Frondihabitans sp. PAMC 28766: one gene and its partner. The protein of the gene in region 2 interacts with the protein of the main gene of each other region in a pairwise test. Links are inferred from orthologs where the notes say so. Each region holds a gene or a part of one and is shown on either strand. Other genes may lie near its edges.

Region 1 (7,929 bases), 240 kb from region 2 along the record:
GCATGCAGACCCGGGCCCGCCTGTACGAGCTTCTCGACTACGAGGCGTACAACACCTTCGACACCTCGCTGTTCAACTTCACCCTCTGACCCCGTTCCACCGCACGAAGGAGTGCCACCATGCCTGACACCACTGCCTCTTCTGAAAATCCGATCCACAAGGGCCTCGCCGGCGTCGTCGTCGACTACACCGCCGTCTCGAAGGTCAACCCCGAGACGAACTCGCTGCTCTACCGGGGCTACCCCGTGCAGGAGCTCGCGGCCAACTGCTCGTTCGAGGAGGTCGCGTACCTCCTCTGGAACGGCGACCTGCCCGATGCGGCCGCTCTGTCGGCCTTCGAGAAGCAGGAGCGCTCGCAGCGTGCCCTCGATGCGAACGTGAAGCGCGCCATCGACGACCTGCCGCTCACCGCGCACCCGATGGACGTGCTGCGCACCGCGATCAGCATCATCGGCGCGGGCGACCCGACCGCTGCCGACGCGTCGCCCGAGTCGAACCACGCCAAAGCGATCCACCTGCTGGCCGCGACACCCGCGATCGTCGCCTACGACCAGCGTCGCCGCCGCGGCCAAGAGCTCGTCGAGCCGCGCGACGACCTCGGTTACTCGGCCAACTTCTTGAACATGACCTTCGGCGAGGTGCCGTCGGATGTGGTCGTGAAGGCGTTCGACGTGTCGATGATCCTGTACGCCGAGCACTCGTTCAACGCGTCGACGTTCACGGCCCGCGTCGTGACGTCGACCCTCAGCGACCTCTATTCGGCCGTCGTCGCCGGCGTCGGCGCCCTCAAGGGCCCGCTGCACGGCGGCGCCAACGAGGCCGTCATGCACATCTTCGACGAGATCGGCTCGGCCGACAAGGCCGACGCGTGGCTCGAGCAGGCTCTCTCCGAGAAGCGCAAGATCATGGGCTTCGGTCACCGCGTCTACAAGAACGGCGACTCCCGCGTGCCCACGATGAAGGCCGCTCTCGACACCCTCGTCGACGAGTTCCAGGCGCAGGATCTCCTCGCCCTCTACGACGCGCTCGACGCGGCCATGCAGGCCCGCAAGCCGATCAAGCCCAACCTCGACTACCCGTCGGGCCCTGCCTACCGGCTGATCGGCTTCGACACCGAGATGTTCACGCCGCTGTTCGTGGCGAGCCGGATCACGGGGTGGACGGCGCACATCGTCGAGCAGCTGGCGTCGAACTCGCTGATCCGCCCCCTCAGCGAATACAACGGGGTCGACGAGCGGCACGTGGTGGTCGAAAGCGGGCGCTGATCTCGCCCGCGGCGCCTCAGGTCGACGCGTGCCCGGCCGTCCGGGCCTGCTCGGCCATCGCCGAGCCCATCTCGGCGAGGAAGCGCGTGACCATCGTGAGTTCGGCCTCGGTGTAGCCCGCCATGACACGGTCGGTCAGGCGACCGAGCGGGGCGAAGAAGCCGCGCGCGGTCTCCTGCGCGTGCGCGCTGTAGTGCACGCGGATGATTCTGCGGTCGAGCTCGTCGCGACGTCGCTCGACGTGGCCCGCGCGGGTGAGCCGGTCGATCACTCCCGTCGCGGCGCCCGACGTGAGACCCAGGGCGTCGGCGACGCCACCCGGGGTGGTCGGCGTGCCGGCGGCCTGTTGGTGCATGACGAACAGGAGGGCGTCGAGGTCGGAGTGGGCGAGGCCCTGCTCTTGTGAGAAGGCCTGAGCCACGTGCCGCGACTCGGTCGTGAGCACCTGGAGGTGCGTGACGATGTCGGCGCGCAGCTGGCGCCGTTCTCCTTCGGGGGCGACGGTCATGACTTCTCCTCGTTGCAGAATCTACCCGAGTCGGGTAGAACTCTTAGTAACTAAGACATCAGTTCACTAAGGAATAACCATTCGCACCCTGTCGGCTGCCTTCCGTTCTCGCCGCACGTCCTGGCTCGTGCTCGGCCTCACCGTGCTGGCCGTCGCGCTGCTGTTCGCGTTGCTTCCGTCCGGCAAGAGCTCGTCGTATCCGCAATCGGGGCTTCCCTCCACCGCCGAGTCGGCCGAGGTGGCGGCCCTCGTGGCGAAGTTCCCATCGGCCGACACCACGGTCGGAATCGTCGTCTTCGATCGCGGCGACAAAGAGCTGACGTCGGCCGATCGCACGGCGATCGCCGCCCGCGCGACCGCTCTGGCTGCGAAGTCGACGGCGCCGCAGGCGGTCCGGCCAGAGTTCAGCACCGACGGCACCGCCGCGATCCTGGCCGTGCCGCTGTCGAGTGCGTCGGTCTCGGCCGATGTGTCGAAAGCGGCCACGACCCTGCGCACCACCGCCTCAGCCGATCTCCCCACAGGGCTCACGGCCCAGCTGACCGGGCCGGTCGGGTTCCAGGACGACATCGCGAACTCGTTCGCCGGCGCGGACTTCCGGCTGCTGCTCGTGACGGTCATCGTCGTCGCGGCTCTCTTGATCATCACGTATCGCAGCCCTGTGCTCTGGATCGTGCCGCTCGCCGTGGTCGGTGCGGCCGACGGGCTGGCGAGCAAGGTCGTGCAGGCACTCGCCGTGCCCGTCGGGCTGAACATCGACGCGTCGATCTCGGGGATCCTGTCGGTGCTCGTCTTCGGCGCCGGCACGAACTACGCCCTCCTCCTCGTCGCCCGCTACCGCGAAGAGCTCACGCGCAACGACGACCGGTTCACAGCCATGCGCACCGCGTTCACGAGCGCGGGGCCGGCGATCGCGGCCAGCGGCGGCACTGTCGCGCTCAGCCTCATCACCCTGCTGCTCGCAACGCTGTCGAACAACCGCGCCCTCGGGTTCGCCTGCGCGGTCGGCGTGGTCATCGCCATCCTGTTCGCCCTCATCGCGCTCCCTGCCGCCCTCGCGGTGTGCGGTCGCGGCCTGTTCTGGCCGTTCGTGCCCCGCCCCGCCGCGTCGCACACGTCCGAAGCCGCTGCATCCGCAGGCGACGCGGGCGCAGGATCCGACAGCCTGACCGAGGCGGAAGCGCGCGGCTTCTGGGCCCGGTTGGCCCGTCGTGTGGCCCAGCGCCCGGTGATCGTGTCGGTCGCTGCCGTCGTGGGGTTGGCGATCCTGAGCCTCGGGCTGTCGGGATACTCGGTCGGGCTGTCGCAGACGGCTCAGCTTCTCGGAACCCCGGCGAGCGTCAGCGCCCAGAAGGTCATCGACCGGTCGTTCTCGGCGGGGCTGACGAGCCAGACCACCGTGCTGGCACCGACTTCTGTGGCGGCGCAGGCGACGAGTCTGGCGAAGTCGACCTCCGGAGTCGCTTCGGCGTCGGCGGGTGAGACGCACGACGGTCTCACCGACATCGCGGTCTCGCTCCGGGCCGAGCCGCAGAGCGATGCGGCGTTCGCCAGCATCGACCGCCTCCGCCAGGCGTACGCGAGCGCCGGTGGCACCCTGTCGAAGTCGCTCGTCGGCGGAACCGACGCGACAGCGCTCGACACGCAGAACGCTTCGCAGCACGATCAAGACCTGGTGATCCCGATCATCCTCGCCATCGTCTTCGCGGTGCTCGCGCTGCTGCTGCGGTCGCTGGTGGCGCCGATCCTGCTCATCGCCAGCGTGCTCGCCACGTTCTTCGCGAGCCTCGGCGTCTCGACCTTTGCGTTCACCCACCTGCTCGGGTTTCCCGCGCTCGACTCGAGCGTGACTCTCTACGCGTTCCTGTTCCTGGTCGCCCTCGGCGTCGACTACAACATCTTCTTGACGACGCGTGCCCGCGAAGAGAGCAGGGCACACGGCACCCGCGAAGGGATGGTGCGAGCGCTCGCCTCGACCGGCGCCGTGATCACGAGTGCCGGGATCCTGCTCGCGTCGGTGTTCGCCGTGCTCGGAGTTCTGCCCGTCGTCGCCCTGACGCAGGTGGGCATCATCGTGTGCATCGGTGTGCTGCTCGACACCCTGGTGGTGCGGACGGTGCTGGTGCCGGCACTGGTCTTCCTCACCGGTGATGCGTTCTGGTGGCCGTCGCGCCCGCACCGTGTCGACGGACGAGTCCAGCACGGAAGGTGAAGCGGAGGTTAAACCTCCGTATTCACAGCAGACGTCGAGGCTCGGCGGCCCCGCATGCTCTAGCGTTCATTGAAACGGAGGTTCGACCTCCGTTACATCCCGGCGACACACGCCGGCCACGACGTCAAGGGGCACACGCATGACCACGAACCAAGTCGATCCACAGCCGGCGGGCGTTCTGCCGCCGACCTCACCCATCACGCCCGACATGTCCCACCTGGGGCCGGCCGAGGCTCGCCAGCACCGCCTGCGCTGGGTCGTCCTCGCCGTACTGGCCCTCGCCCAGCTGACCATCGTGCTCGACTCGACCGTGGTCAACATCGCGCTGCCGTCGGCTCAGGCCGCCCTCCACTTCACCGACGACAACCGGCAGTGGATCATCACGGCCTACTCGCTGTCGTTCGGCAGCCTCCTGCTGCTGGGCGGCCGCCTCGCCGACCTCGTCGGCCGCAAGACCATGCTCATCATCGGGCTCGCGGGCTTCGCGGCGGCGTCGGCCGTCGGCGGCGCCGCCACCAGCTTCGGCATGCTGGTCGCCGCCCGCGCCGTCCAGGGCGGCTTTGCAGCCATGCTCGCACCGGCTCTCCTGGCCCTCCTCACCACCACGTTCAGCAATGGCAACGAGCGCGCCCGCGCCTTCGGCATCTTCGGCGCGATCGCCGGTGGCGGCTCGGCCGTCGGTCTCCTGCTCGGCGGCGTCCTCACCGAGTACTTCTCGTGGCGCTGGACGATGTACGTCAATATCCTCACGGTGGTCCCCGCTCTGATCGGCGCCATCATCCTGCTGGCCCCGAACCGCTCAGAGCACCGCCCCCGCATCGACATCCCGGGCACGATCACCGTCACCGCGGGTCTCTTCGCGCTGGTGTACGGCCTGTCGAACGCCAACACCGACGGCTGGGGCTCGGCCACGACCATCGGCTACCTGATCGCCGCCGGCGTCCTGCTCGTCGCTTTCGTGGTCATCCAGGTGCGCTCGAAGCACCCCCTTCTGCCGCTGCGGATCGTCCTCGACCGCGTGCGCGGCGGCGGGTTCGTCGCCATGCTCATCTCGGGCGCTGCGATGTTCGCCGTGTTCCTGTTCATGACCTACTTCTTGCAGCAGAACCTGCACTACACGCCGCTCAAGACGGGGCTTGCGTTCCTGCCACTGACCGCCGCTCTCGTCGCTGCGGCGGCAGTCGCCGGCCCTCAGCTCACGCGCCGGGTCAGCCCGAAGATCATCATCCCGCTCGGGGCCCTGCTCGGCGCCGTCGCGATGTTCCTCTTCACGAACGTCGGGGTGAACAGCACCTACGTCGCCAACGTCCTGCCCGGCCTCCTGGTGATGGGCGTCGGTCTCGGCCTCATCTTCTCGTCGGCACAGAACATCTCGACCCTCGGCATCCGCGCCGACGACGCCGGTGTGGCGTCGGCGACGGTGAACACCGTGCAGCAGGTCGGCGGCTCGATCGGCACGGCGCTGCTCAACACGTTCGCCTCGAGCGCCGCGACGGCCTTCCTCGTCGGCAAGGCTCTGACCCCCCAGAACCAGGCGCTCGCCGCCGTGCACAGCTACTCGGTCGCGTTCTCGTGGGCGACGGGCATCTTCCTGCTCGGCGCCGTCGCCTCGGCCATCGTGCTGCCGCGCGGAATCCCGAAGGGCCTGTCCGACGTCGACCCCGAGGGCGCGCCAGCGATAATGCACTGATGAGATCCACACCGCTTCGCAAAGACGCCGCCCGCAACCGCGCCCTCCTTCTGGACGCGGCTCGGGCGGTGTTCGCCGAGCGCGGGCTCGAGGCCAGCCTCGACGACGTCGCTCGTCGAGCCGGTGTCGGTGTCGGCACCGCCTACCGGCACTTCGCCAACAAGCAGGATCTCGCCGCCGCCCTCTTCGCCGACAGCATCGACGGGGTCATCGCCGAGGCCGAGGCGGCGTTGGCCATCGACGACCCGTGGGAGGCGCTCGTCTTCTTCTTCGAGACCTCGGCCGAGCGGCAGGCCCGTGACCGGGGCCTCCACGAGGTGCTGATGGGCTACGAGATCACGCCCGACAAGCAGAACATCCTCGACCGGCTCGCACCGACGGTGACGGCCCTCTTCGACCGGGCGCGCGCCGCCGGCATCCTGCGCCCCGACGTCGAGCCGACCGACTCCGCCGCCGTCTTCTCCATGCTGGGGATGGCGTTCGAGATGTGCTCGCCCGCGCATCCCGACCTCTGGCGGCGCTACCTGACGATCATGCTCGACGGCTTGCGGGCCACCGATCGAGGCGCTCTGCCCACTCGAGCCATGACCTTCGACGAGGTCGAGACGGGCATGGCGGCGGCCAAGCACTGACGCTGCACGCCCTGCAGAATCGTTGCCCCGGGATCGTCAGGCCTCGGGGGCGAGCACGATGTCGAACGTCGTGCGCGACCAGGTGCGCGAGCCGAGATCGCGACCGTCGGGGGTCGGCGATCCTGCGGCCTGCTCGGCGAAGTCGAGGACGAGTGACTCCTTCACCCCGAACACCGAGTCGCTGGTGAGCAGCGGATCGCCCGCGACGAAGATGTGCGTCACGAGGGTGCGCTTGGCGGGCGACGAGACCATGAAGTGGAGGTGCGACGCGCGCATCGGCGAGCGGTGCACGGCGTCGAGCAGCTTGCCCACCGGCCCGTCGTTCGGGATGGGGTAGGGCGTCGGGGTGAGCCCCCAGAAGCAGTACTCGCCCTCGTCGTCGGCGACGAGGTGGGCTCGGCCCGCGACCCGGTCGTCGCTGTACTGCACGTCGTAGAAGCCGTCCTCGTCGGCCTCCCAGACCTCGATCCGGGCGCCCGGAAGGGGGTTGCCCTCGGTGTCGCGCACGCTGCCCTCGACCCAGCACGGCTGGCCCGGCGCCGAGCCGGCGATGTCGCCGCCGTTGGCGATGAGCGGGGCGTCGTCGACGAAGAACGGCCCGAAGACGGTGGCCTCGGTGGCGTCGCCGTGCGCCTCGTTGTTGACGGCGACGGTCTGCATCGAGATGCCGAGGACGTCCGAGAGCAGGATGAACTCCTGCCGGCGGTCGTCGGTGATGTGGCCGGCGTCGGTGAGGAAGGCGATCGCCGTGTTCCACTCGGCCTCGGTGAGGCGCACCTCACGGACAAACGCGTGCAGGTGCCGTGTCAGCGACTGCATGACCTCCTTGAGCCGAGCATCGGGTGTGTTGTCGAACGAGGCGACGACGGTCTCGATCAGCGCCTCCTCGCGCTGGGTCTGCCGGTCGGAAACGGGGGTCGTGGTCATGGCGGTGTCCTTTCGGAGACGGACGGGGCGGGTCAGAGGGTCTCGGGCGGTGTGCCGGCCCAGGCGGCTTCGAGCAGGCGCTCGAGGTCGCCGCGCGTGACCGGGCGGGGGTTTGAGGGCGGCACCGCAGGCAGGATCAGCTCGGCCGCGCGCGGGACGTCGGCTTCGGCAAGGCCGTAGTCGCGCAGCGCGACCGGGGCGTCGATGTCGAGGCGCAGGGCGCCGAGCCCGTCGAGCCCGGTGTCGGCCCCGAAGGCGTCGGCCAGGCGCCTCTCGGCGTCGGGCGCCGAGGGGGTGTTGAACGCGGTGACGTAGGGGAGGACGGTGGCGTGGGTCTCGGCGTGCGGAAGCCCGAAGGCCCCGCCCAGCACATGGCAGACCTTGTGGTGCAGGCCGGAGCCCGCCGAGGCGAACGCGACGGCCGCCAGGTAGGTGCCGAGGAGGGCATTCTGCCGCCCCTCGGTCGACAGCGGGTCGGCGTGGATCGAGCGGAGCCCGGAGGCCAGCGCCCGGATGCCCTCGGTCGCGAGGCCGGCGTTGATCGGGTCGGCGCGAGGCGCCCAGAGCGAGTCGACGCAGTGGGCGATCGCGTTGAGGCCTGAGGCGACCGACAGCGGCACGGGCAGACTCACGGTGAGGGCCGCGTCGTAGACGATGGCGACCGGCAGGACGCGAGGGTCGGACCCGGTGGTTTT
Region 2 (8,772 bases):
GGCACCGTGCGGCGTGACGTCGGCGGTCTCACGGATGATGCGCTGCACCGGCTCGAGGAAGCCGAGGTCGCACATGTGGTCGGCCTCGTCGAGCACCGTCACGGTGACGTGGCTGAGGTCGAGACGACCCTGCTCGATGAGGTCTTCGATGCGGCCGGGCGTGCCGATCACGATGTCGACGCCGCGCTGGAGGGCGTGCACCTGACGCTGCTGCGGCACTCCGCCGTAGATCTGCGTGGTGAAGAGGCCGACCGAACGCGCGATGGGCTGCACGGTACGGTCGATCTGCATCGCGAGCTCACGGGTGGGGGCCAGGATCAGCGCGCGGGGCTTGCGACCCGGCTTGCGGTCTTTCGCGCCACCGTGCTCGAGGAGCTTCTCGGCGAGGGGCGCACCGAAGGCGATGGTCTTGCCCGAGCCGGTGCGGCCGCGCCCGAGGACGTCTTTGCCCGCGATCACGTCGGGGATGGTCGCCGCCTGGATCGGGAAGGGCGCGGGGGCGCCCATCGTGATCAGCTGGCGGGTGATGTTGTCGCCGAGACCCAGGTCGCCCCACGTCTTGCCCGCGACCTCGCCGGCCGTGACGACCTCGGCCTGCAGCTTCTCGAGCTTGACGTCGTCTTCGGGGCTGTAGTGGGGAGCGTTGTCGCGCTTCGGGTAGAAGTCGCTGCCGCGCTCGGCGCGGTCGTCGCCGTAGCTGCGGTCGTTGCCGCGGGGGCGGTCGGAGCTGCGGTCGCTGCGGTCGCTTCCGTAGGAGCCGTTGCCGCCGTACGAGCGGGTCGGGCGGTTGCCGCGATCGTCGCGGTCGAACTCGCGCGGGGCGCCAGACCGCTCCGGGCGGTCGTTACGGGCGGGGCGGCCAGCGCCGGAACGGCCATCCGAGTCAGCGCGGTCGAACGAGCGCGGGGCGCGGTCGTCGCGCGACGGACGCGACGGACGGTCGTCACGGTTGAAGCTGCGCGGGGCGCGGTCGTCACGAGCCGAGCGGTCATCGCGGTCGTACGAGCGGGGCGCTCGGTCGTCGCGCGCGGGGCGCGCGGAGCGATCGTCACGGTCGAAGCTGCGTGGGGCGCGGTCGTCGCGCGACGGGCGGCCGGAGCCGTAGTCGTCGCGGCGCTTGAATGGCGCGCGATCCTCGCGGCCCGGGCGGCCACCCTCGGGGCGGTCGTACGAGCGGGCGGGGCGGTCGTTCGAGCGGGCCGGGCGGTCGTTCGAGCGGGCCGGGCGGTCGTTACGGTCGTACGAGCGCAAGCCGCGGTCGTCGGAGCGACCGCCGCGGTCGTCACGCGCCGGGCGTCCGCCGCCGAAACGGTCGTCACGCGAGGGGCGGCTGTCGCGAGCCGGACGCTCGTCGCGGGCCGGACGACCAGCGCTGAAGCGGTCGCCGCCGGCGGGACGCTCGTCGCGGTTGTACCCGCCACGCGAGGGGCGCTCGTCGTTGTAGCCGCCGCGCGAGGGGCGCTCGAACGAGTCGCGGCCGCGAGCGCCGTTGCGGGCGTCGCGGTCTTCACGGGCGCCTCCGAAGCGGGGGTTGGAGCCGCCGGCCTTGCGCGGCTCCCAGTTGGGGCGACCCGACGCGTTGTCGGCCGAGCGTCCGCCACGGGGGGCGTCGCCGCGCGAAGCGCCGCGGGCGGCACGCTCGGGGGCGTCCCAACGCTTCTTGGCGGGGCCGCCTTCGGGCTCGGGCTTGTAGCCGCGATGCTTGGGGCTCTTCGAGCTGGGGCGGACCTTGGCGGGGCGCGCCGAAGCATTCTTGTCGAAAGGAGACATGGTTCTTCCTGGGTTTCTCTGGATGACGCGAAGATTCACCCCGGGCAGCCTTTGGCCAGGGACCGTTCACATACGTGATTGCATCGCAGCAGATCGCTTGCGATTCCGGCCCCGGAGACTGACAAAACCCATCCGCTAACAGTCGCGGTGTCTCGAGCCGACCCACCTACGCTACCCGACGCCTGCCATTTTCGTAACCCCGAGGCATCCTGCGCCCGCCTCTCCTCCCAATTTCGAGGAGAAATTGCTCGCGACGACGACGAAGTGCGGCGGCGGCGGCCACGCCGCGACTATCTCCTCGCAATTGGGAGGAGGAGGAGGAGGAGGAGGAGGAGGAGGAGGAGGAGGAGCGGCGGAGGCGCAGGCAGGACTACGACCGCTCAGGCAGCACGGGCGCGCGACGCGCAGCCCGCCGCTCGAGCCACTCGTAGATGCCCGAGTAGAGCACCGGCAGCACGATGAGCGTCAGGATCGTCGAGGTCACGAGCCCGCCGATCACGACGATCGCCAGCGGCTGCGAGATGAAGCTCGAGTGACCCGTCAGCCCGACGGCGAGCGGCACGAGCGCGAGGATCGTGGCGAGGGCCGTCATCAGGATCGGCCGGAGACGCCGGGACGTCCCCTCGATCAGCGCCTCTCTGACAGGCAGACCTCTGCGCCGATATTGGTTGACGAGGTCGACGAGCACGATGGCGTTCGTCACCACGATGCCGACCAGCATCAGCACGCCGATCAGCGACGGCACGCCGAGGGGGATCCTGACGATCACCTGCAGCAGGATCGCGCCCGAGAAAGCGAACGGGATCGACACGAGCAGCAGCACCGGCTGCAGCAGGCTCTTGAATGCGGCCACCATGACGATGTAGACGACCAGGATCGCGACGATCAGAGCGATCGTCAGGTCTTTGAACGCCGACGACTGCTGCGAGGTGACACCGCCGACGACGGCATCGGCGCCCTTCGGCAGGTTGACGCCCGCGAGCGCGGACGACACCTGCGAGTTCGCGGCCGACAGGTTGTCGGAGGCCGGCGTGATCGTGATGGTGGCACTGCGGACGGCGTTCTCGGTGGTGATGGTCGCGGGGCCGTCGGTCTGCGTGACCGTGGCGAGGTCGCTCAGCGGCACGATGCCCTTCGACGTCGGCACGCTCAGCTTCTGCAGCGCGGAGACGGTCGTGGGCGGGTTCGTGGGTGTCGTGAAGATATCGACGGTCGAGCCGTTGATCTCGAGTGAGCCGACGTCGAGCGGCTGCACGGCCTGCGAGACCAGGCCACCGACCTCCAGTTCGGTGAGGCCGTACGACGCGGCCTTCGTGCGATCGACCGTGATACCGATCAGGGGCTGCGCGGCCGAGAGGTTGCTCGTCACGCCTGCGGCCGACTTGACCTTCTTCATCGCGTCGTAGACCCGGTCCGCTGCGGTCTGCAGCGTGGCCGCATCGTTCGAGGTGACGTCGACCTCGATGTCGTTGCTCGACCCGAAGCCGCTCGAGGGCTCGACGGTGATGTCGCCCGCGCCGGTCAGGGCGCCGAGGCGGGAGCGGATCGTGGCGGTCAGGGCGTCCTGGTCGGCGTTCTCGTCGGTGGTGATCTGGTAGGTGACCGTCGAGCCGTCGCTGCCGCCGAAGAACGAGGCGAGCGAGTTGCCGCTCGAGCCGATGGTGAGCTGCACGGTGTCGATCTGCTTGATGCCCTGCAGGGCGTTCTCGACCTTCTGCGCGGCGGCCGACTGGGACGCGAGGCTCGTACCGGACGGCAGCGCCTGCGAGACGGAGAGGGTGTTCTGGCCGCTCGAGCCGAGGAAGTTCGTGGTGAGCAGCAGTGCCGACACCCCCGACCCGGCGAGCACGACGGCCGCGAGCATGACGGTCAGCAGCCTGAAGCGCAAGGTCCAGTTCAGGATCGGAAGGTACCCGCGCCGCAGACCATCGAGCCGCGTCTGATGCCCGCTCTTCACGTAGTCGACGGCGGCGTGCGGCATCTCGACGTCGGCGCCGAGACCTGCACCGCGACCCGCGCCCACCCCCGTACTGGCACCCGCGCGGGCGGCCGAGTCAGAAGTCGTCGGCGGCGCATCGATCGGCTCCGGCGAGTGCCGGTGCCCCTTCGCCGGCCGCATGAACCAGTACGACAGCACCGGCACGATGGTCAGCGCCACGAACAGCGATCCGAGCAGCGCGATCACGACGGTGAGCGCGAAGGGCCGGAAGAGCTCGCCGACCTCGCTCTGCACGAACGCCAGCGGCAAGAAGACGACCACCGTGGTGATCGTCGACGCGGTCACGGCGCCGGCCACCTCACGCACGGCCGAGGCGATCGCGTGCGCCCGGTCGACGCCGGGAGTCAGATGTCTCTTGATGTTCTCGGTGACGACGATCGAGTCGTCGACCACCCGCCCGATCGCGATCGTGAGCGCGCCGAGGGTCAGGATGTTGATCGTGTAGCCGGTCGCGAGCAGCCCGATGAAGGTGATCAGCACGCTGGTCGGAATGCTGATCGCAGTCACGATCGTCGACCGGATCGAGAACAGGAAGAGGAAGATCACGAACACTGCGAAGATCAGACCGAGCCCGCCCTCGGTCGCCAGCGACGTGATCGACTGCTGGATGAACGGCGCCTGGTCGAAGACGACCGTCATCGTCACGTGATCGTTCAGGTTGGTGAGCAGAGACGGGATGTCGTCACGGATCGTCTTGGAGACGTCGACCGTGTTGGCATCCTGCGACTTGGTGACGGCGATGGTCAGAGCGTCTTTGCCGTTGACACGCGAGATCGAGGTGATCGGCGCACTGGTCAGCGCCACTTTCGAGACGTCGGCGATGGTGGTCGGCGCCGCCTGGCCGGTCAGCGGCGACTTCGCGCCCACGAGCGGAAGTGCAGAGACCTGCGCGACGCTCGTGAGCCGTGACCCGGCCTGGATCGACAGGGTCTTGCCGTTCTGAGTGATCTGGCCGCCGGGCACGAGGGTGCCGTTGTCGTCGAGGGCGTCTTTGATGGCGCTGGAGGTCAGACCGACGGCCGCGAGCTTCGACTGGTTCGGCTGGATCGTGACCCGCTGGCCGGCGTCGCCGTAGACGGTGGCCTGGTTGACGCCGTCGAGCTTCTGGAGCGCCGGCACGGTGATGTTGTTGAGGTCGTCGACGAGCTTCTGCTTGTCGGCCGGGCCGCCGGTCACCGCGAGCTGGATGACGGGCAGGTCGGAGAGGTCGCCCGAGACCACCTGCGTCTGCACCGAGTCGGGCAGGGTGACGGTGTCGATCGCCTGCTGGATCTTCTCTTCGGCCTGGGGGATGTCGGTGCCGTAGTCGAACGACGCCTGGATCGAGGACGACGACGTCTGCGAGGTCGCCGTCGTGGACTGCAGCCCCGGGATGATCTGAATCGCCTTCTCGATCGGCGACGAGACGGAGTCGTTGACGACCTGCGGCGACGCCCCCGGGTAGGTTGCGACGATGGCGACCTGGGGCAGCGTGATGTCCGGGATGAGCTCCTGCTTGAGCGCCGTCAGCGCGTAGCCGCCGAAGATCGCTACGACGATCGTGATCAGAGCGATGAGAGCTCGGTTGCGAAGGCTGAAGACCGAGAGGAGATGCACTGGCGCTCCGGTGTCGAGAAGGAGGGGGCGGGGACTGCTCTTATGGAACACCCAGCCTGCTGAGGGCTCGCTGATCCAGGCCCCGAGAAGTGGGGGAATACAGCGGAGGGCAGCGATGTTGACACGTCCTCGGCAGGGCGTAGGCTCGTCCGTCGTGACTAACGACGTACGGTCTCCGAAACGGTGGCTGATCGGCGAGCCGCTGTCCTCCGAGAAACTCGACCACCAGCTGCTGCCCAAGCACCTGGCCCTCCCCATCTTCGCGAGCGACCCACTCAGCTCTGTGGCGTACGCCCCGCAGGAGATGCTGATGATCCTGCTGATCGGCGGGCTCGGCTTCCTGACGCTCGCTCCGTGGATCGCTCTGGCGGTCGTCGTCCTGCTGATCGTCGTCGTGCTGTCGTACCGTCAGCTCGTCAAGGCCTACCCGTCGGGCGGCGGCGACTACGAGGTGGCCCGCAAGAACCTCGGCGAGAAGGCCGGCCTCGTCGTGGCGTCGGCTCTGCTCGTCGACTACATCATGACCGTCGCCGTCTCGATCGCCTCGGGCGTCGACAACATCATCTCGGCGGTGCCGGATCTCGCCGACTTCCGGGTCGAGATGGCCATCTTCTTCGTCATCATCCTGGCGGCCGTCAACCTCCGCGGTGTGCGCGAGTCGGGCAAGGCGTTCGCCGTGCCGACCTACCTCTTCATCACGAGCGTCTTCGTCATGGTCGTCACCGCGCTCGTGCGCACCGCTCTCGGCCACCCGCCCGTGGCCGAGAGCGCGCAGTTCACGGTGCAGGGCGAGAACATCGCCCACGCCGCCTTCGTGCTCCTCCTGCTGCGCGCCTTCGCCAGTGGCTGCTCGGCACTGACCGGCGTCGAGGCGATCGCGAACGGCGTGCCCGCGTTCCGATTCCCCAAGGTCAAGAACGCGCAGAAGACCCTGGCCCTCATGGGCGGCATCGCGATCGTTCTGTTCTCCGGCCTCGTCGCCGTCTCGCTGATCGCGAAGGTGCACTACGCCGAGTCGTCGTGCGACCTGCAGGGCCTCAAGAACTGCGCCGCGGCTGTGCAGCCCAGTCTCATCTCGCAGGTGGCGACGGCCGTCTTCGGGGCGAACAGCATCCCCTTCTTCATCATCCAGGCCGTCACCGCGGCCGTCCTGCTGCTGGCCGCCAACACGGCGTTCAACGGATTTCCCCTCCTCGGCTCGATCCTCGCCCGAGACACGTACGCCCCCAAGGCACTCAACAGCCGCGGCGACCGCCTGATCTACTCGAACGGCGTGATCGTGCTCGGTGTCATCGCCGGCGTGATCCTGCTGATCTTCCGCGCCAACGTCACCCAGCTGATCCAGCTCTACATCATCGGCGTCTTCGTCTCGTTCACGCTCGGCCAGACCGGCATGGTGCGGCACTGGATCCGCCTGCTGCGCGACCCCGAGACGACCGGCCGCACTCAGATCAAGCGGTCGCTCTGCATCAACCTGGTCGGCGCGATCATGACGGCGACCGTGCTGATCGTCGTGACGATCACCAAGTTCACGCACGGCGCCTGGATCGTCTACGTGGTAATGCCGATCCTGTTCTTCCTCATGCTCGGCGTGAACCGCTACTACCGCGACGTCGACGTCGAGGTGGAGGTCGACGACACCACGACGTTCGGCGCCTCGGGCGACCACGCGATCGTGCTCGTCGGCAAGATGCAGAAGCCGGTGCTGAAGGCGATCGACTACGCCATCGCGGCCCGTCATGACACCCTCGAGGCGATCCACGTGTCGGTCGAGCAGGAGCCGACGGAGAGGCTGCAAGAGCAGTGGGACGCCATGAACATCGACGTCCCGCTCATCATCATCCCGTCGCCCTACCGCGACGTCGCCGTGCCGGTGATCAAGTACATCAAGGCGCACCGCGAGGAGTTCGGCGCCGAAGTCGTCACCGTCTACACGCCGATCTACATCGTCGGCCACTGGTGGGAGGCGCTGCTGCACAACCACCGCTCGCGCCGCATCCGTCAGAAGCTCATGCTCGCGCACGGCGTCACCGTGGCGCTCGTGCCGTGGCTGCTCGACTCGTCGGAGGTGCTCTACGGGCGCCGCTCGCGCGTCTTCCCCGGCCAGGACCGCTCGGGTGAGCCGCGCCGCCCCGTGAAGCCCGTGGCCCGCGGCCCGCACGCCGACGCCGAGGCCGCCCGCAAGGTGCAGGCCGAGAACGAGGCGATCGCTGCCGCTGCCGCCGCCCGCGAGCCTGCTCTTGCCGGCGCCGGCGCCGGAGCCGGCAAGCAGGGCTCGTCCGCCACATCGAAGCAGCGCCGCAAGGCCGCCGCCGCCCGCTCGACGGCGCGCAACAGCGCCTCCGCCCCGTCGAAGAAGCGCGACCCCGAGTAGCCCTTCCCCCGGCCGTTTTACCTATAGGTGCGGCCCTCGCGTCAGGAAACTTCTGTGCGGAAGCGACGCACCTATAGGTAGAACGTTGCCCTCCCGCGGCCGTTTTACCTATAGGTGCGGCCCTCGCGTCAGGAAACTTCTGTGCGGAAGCGACGCACCTATAGGTAAAACGGGAGGGGGCTAGCGCCAGACGACCGCGGGGCGCAGCAGGCGGTGGTGCGGGTCGCCGGGGCCGGCCACGTCGCCGATGAGAGCCGGGGCAGGATCGGGCCCGAGCAGCAGCTCGAGAGCCGCCGCCGCCACCTGCTCGAGCGGCTGCTCGACGCTCGGCAGCCCGACGGCCGCCGCGACCGGGGTGTTGTCGTAGCCGACGATCGGCACCGACGAGCCGAGCACCATCAGCGCTCCGAGCGCCAGCGAGTCGCTCGCGCAGACCACCCCGTCGAGCCCGATGCCCGAAGCCAGCAGGGCGCGCACGGCGTCGGATCCGTTGCCCACGCCGTCCTCGCTCGACACCTGCAGGGCGTCGAGGTCGGCCGCCTCGAGTCGTGACGCGCCCGCGCCGGCGAGGACCAGGCGATCCTGGTGCCCCTCCATGGCCTCGCGCCAGCCGCGGCGGCGCTCGTCGCCGGTGCCCGAGGGCGACGGCCAGCCGAGGTAGGCGATGCGGTCGCCGCCGAGCTCGAGCAGCGTCCGCGTCGATTCGGCGAGGCCGTGGCGGCCGTCGACGTCGACCCACCGGTGCTGCGCGTCGTCCATGTCGGCCACGCCCCAGGGCCGCCCGAAGGTGACGAACGGCGCCTCGTTGGCGATCAGCCACTCGGTGCGCGGGTCGTCGTAGGTGGTCGAGGTCAGCACGAACCCGTCGACGTCGGCGCCGTCGAGCAGGCGCTCGAACTGCCGGATCTCGTCGTCGGGGTCACGGGCCGTGAACAGCAGGATGCGCAGGCCCCTCGCGTCGGCCCTCTCGGTCAGAGCGTGCAGGAAACGGTCGAGCACGGCACCCGAGATGCCGTTCGTCACCGGGTCGAGG

The links.
Region 1: the proteins of AX769_RS01895 (region 2) and AX769_RS00730 interact in binary tests that used the Bacillus subtilis proteins (3 or more experiments, as listed by UniProt). The link is inferred for Frondihabitans sp. PAMC 28766 from one-to-one orthologs.

What each region holds. Positions count from the first base shown.
Region 1 is NZ_CP014513.1:151,734-159,662, reverse strand. Bases 1,499-4,442 are described here. They hold AX769_RS00730 (MMPL family transporter), read left to right. Parts: upstream 1,499-1,900; coding sequence 1,901-3,985; downstream 3,986-4,442. Other genes in these bases: AX769_RS00725 (MFS transporter), read left to right, coding at 4,125-4,442; AX769_RS00735 (MarR family winged helix-turn-helix transcriptional regulator), read right to left, coding at 1,499-1,773. Outside these bases: prpB (methylisocitrate lyase), read left to right, coding at 1-89; AX769_RS00740 (bifunctional 2-methylcitrate synthase/citrate synthase), read left to right, coding at 120-1,265; more of AX769_RS00735, read right to left, coding at 1,282-1,498; more of AX769_RS00725, read left to right, coding at 4,443-5,675; AX769_RS00720 (TetR/AcrR family transcriptional regulator), read left to right, coding at 5,675-6,307; AX769_RS00715 (intradiol ring-cleavage dioxygenase), read right to left, coding at 6,344-7,234; AX769_RS00710 (maleylacetate reductase), read right to left, coding at 7,267-7,929.
Region 2 is NZ_CP014513.1:398,219-406,990, forward strand. Bases 1,941-5,727 are described here. They hold AX769_RS01895 (efflux RND transporter permease subunit), read right to left. Parts: upstream 5,366-5,727; coding sequence 2,141-5,365; downstream 1,941-2,140. Other genes in these bases: AX769_RS01900 (APC family permease), read left to right, coding at 5,520-5,727. In the rest of the region: AX769_RS01890 (DEAD/DEAH box helicase), read right to left, coding at 1-1,770; more of AX769_RS01900, read left to right, coding at 5,728-7,739; AX769_RS01905 (LacI family DNA-binding transcriptional regulator), read right to left, coding at 7,920-8,772. UniProt on the Bacillus subtilis protein: Required for self-resistance to surfactin, an antimicrobial lipopeptide surfactant produced by B.subtilis. Also required for swarming motility.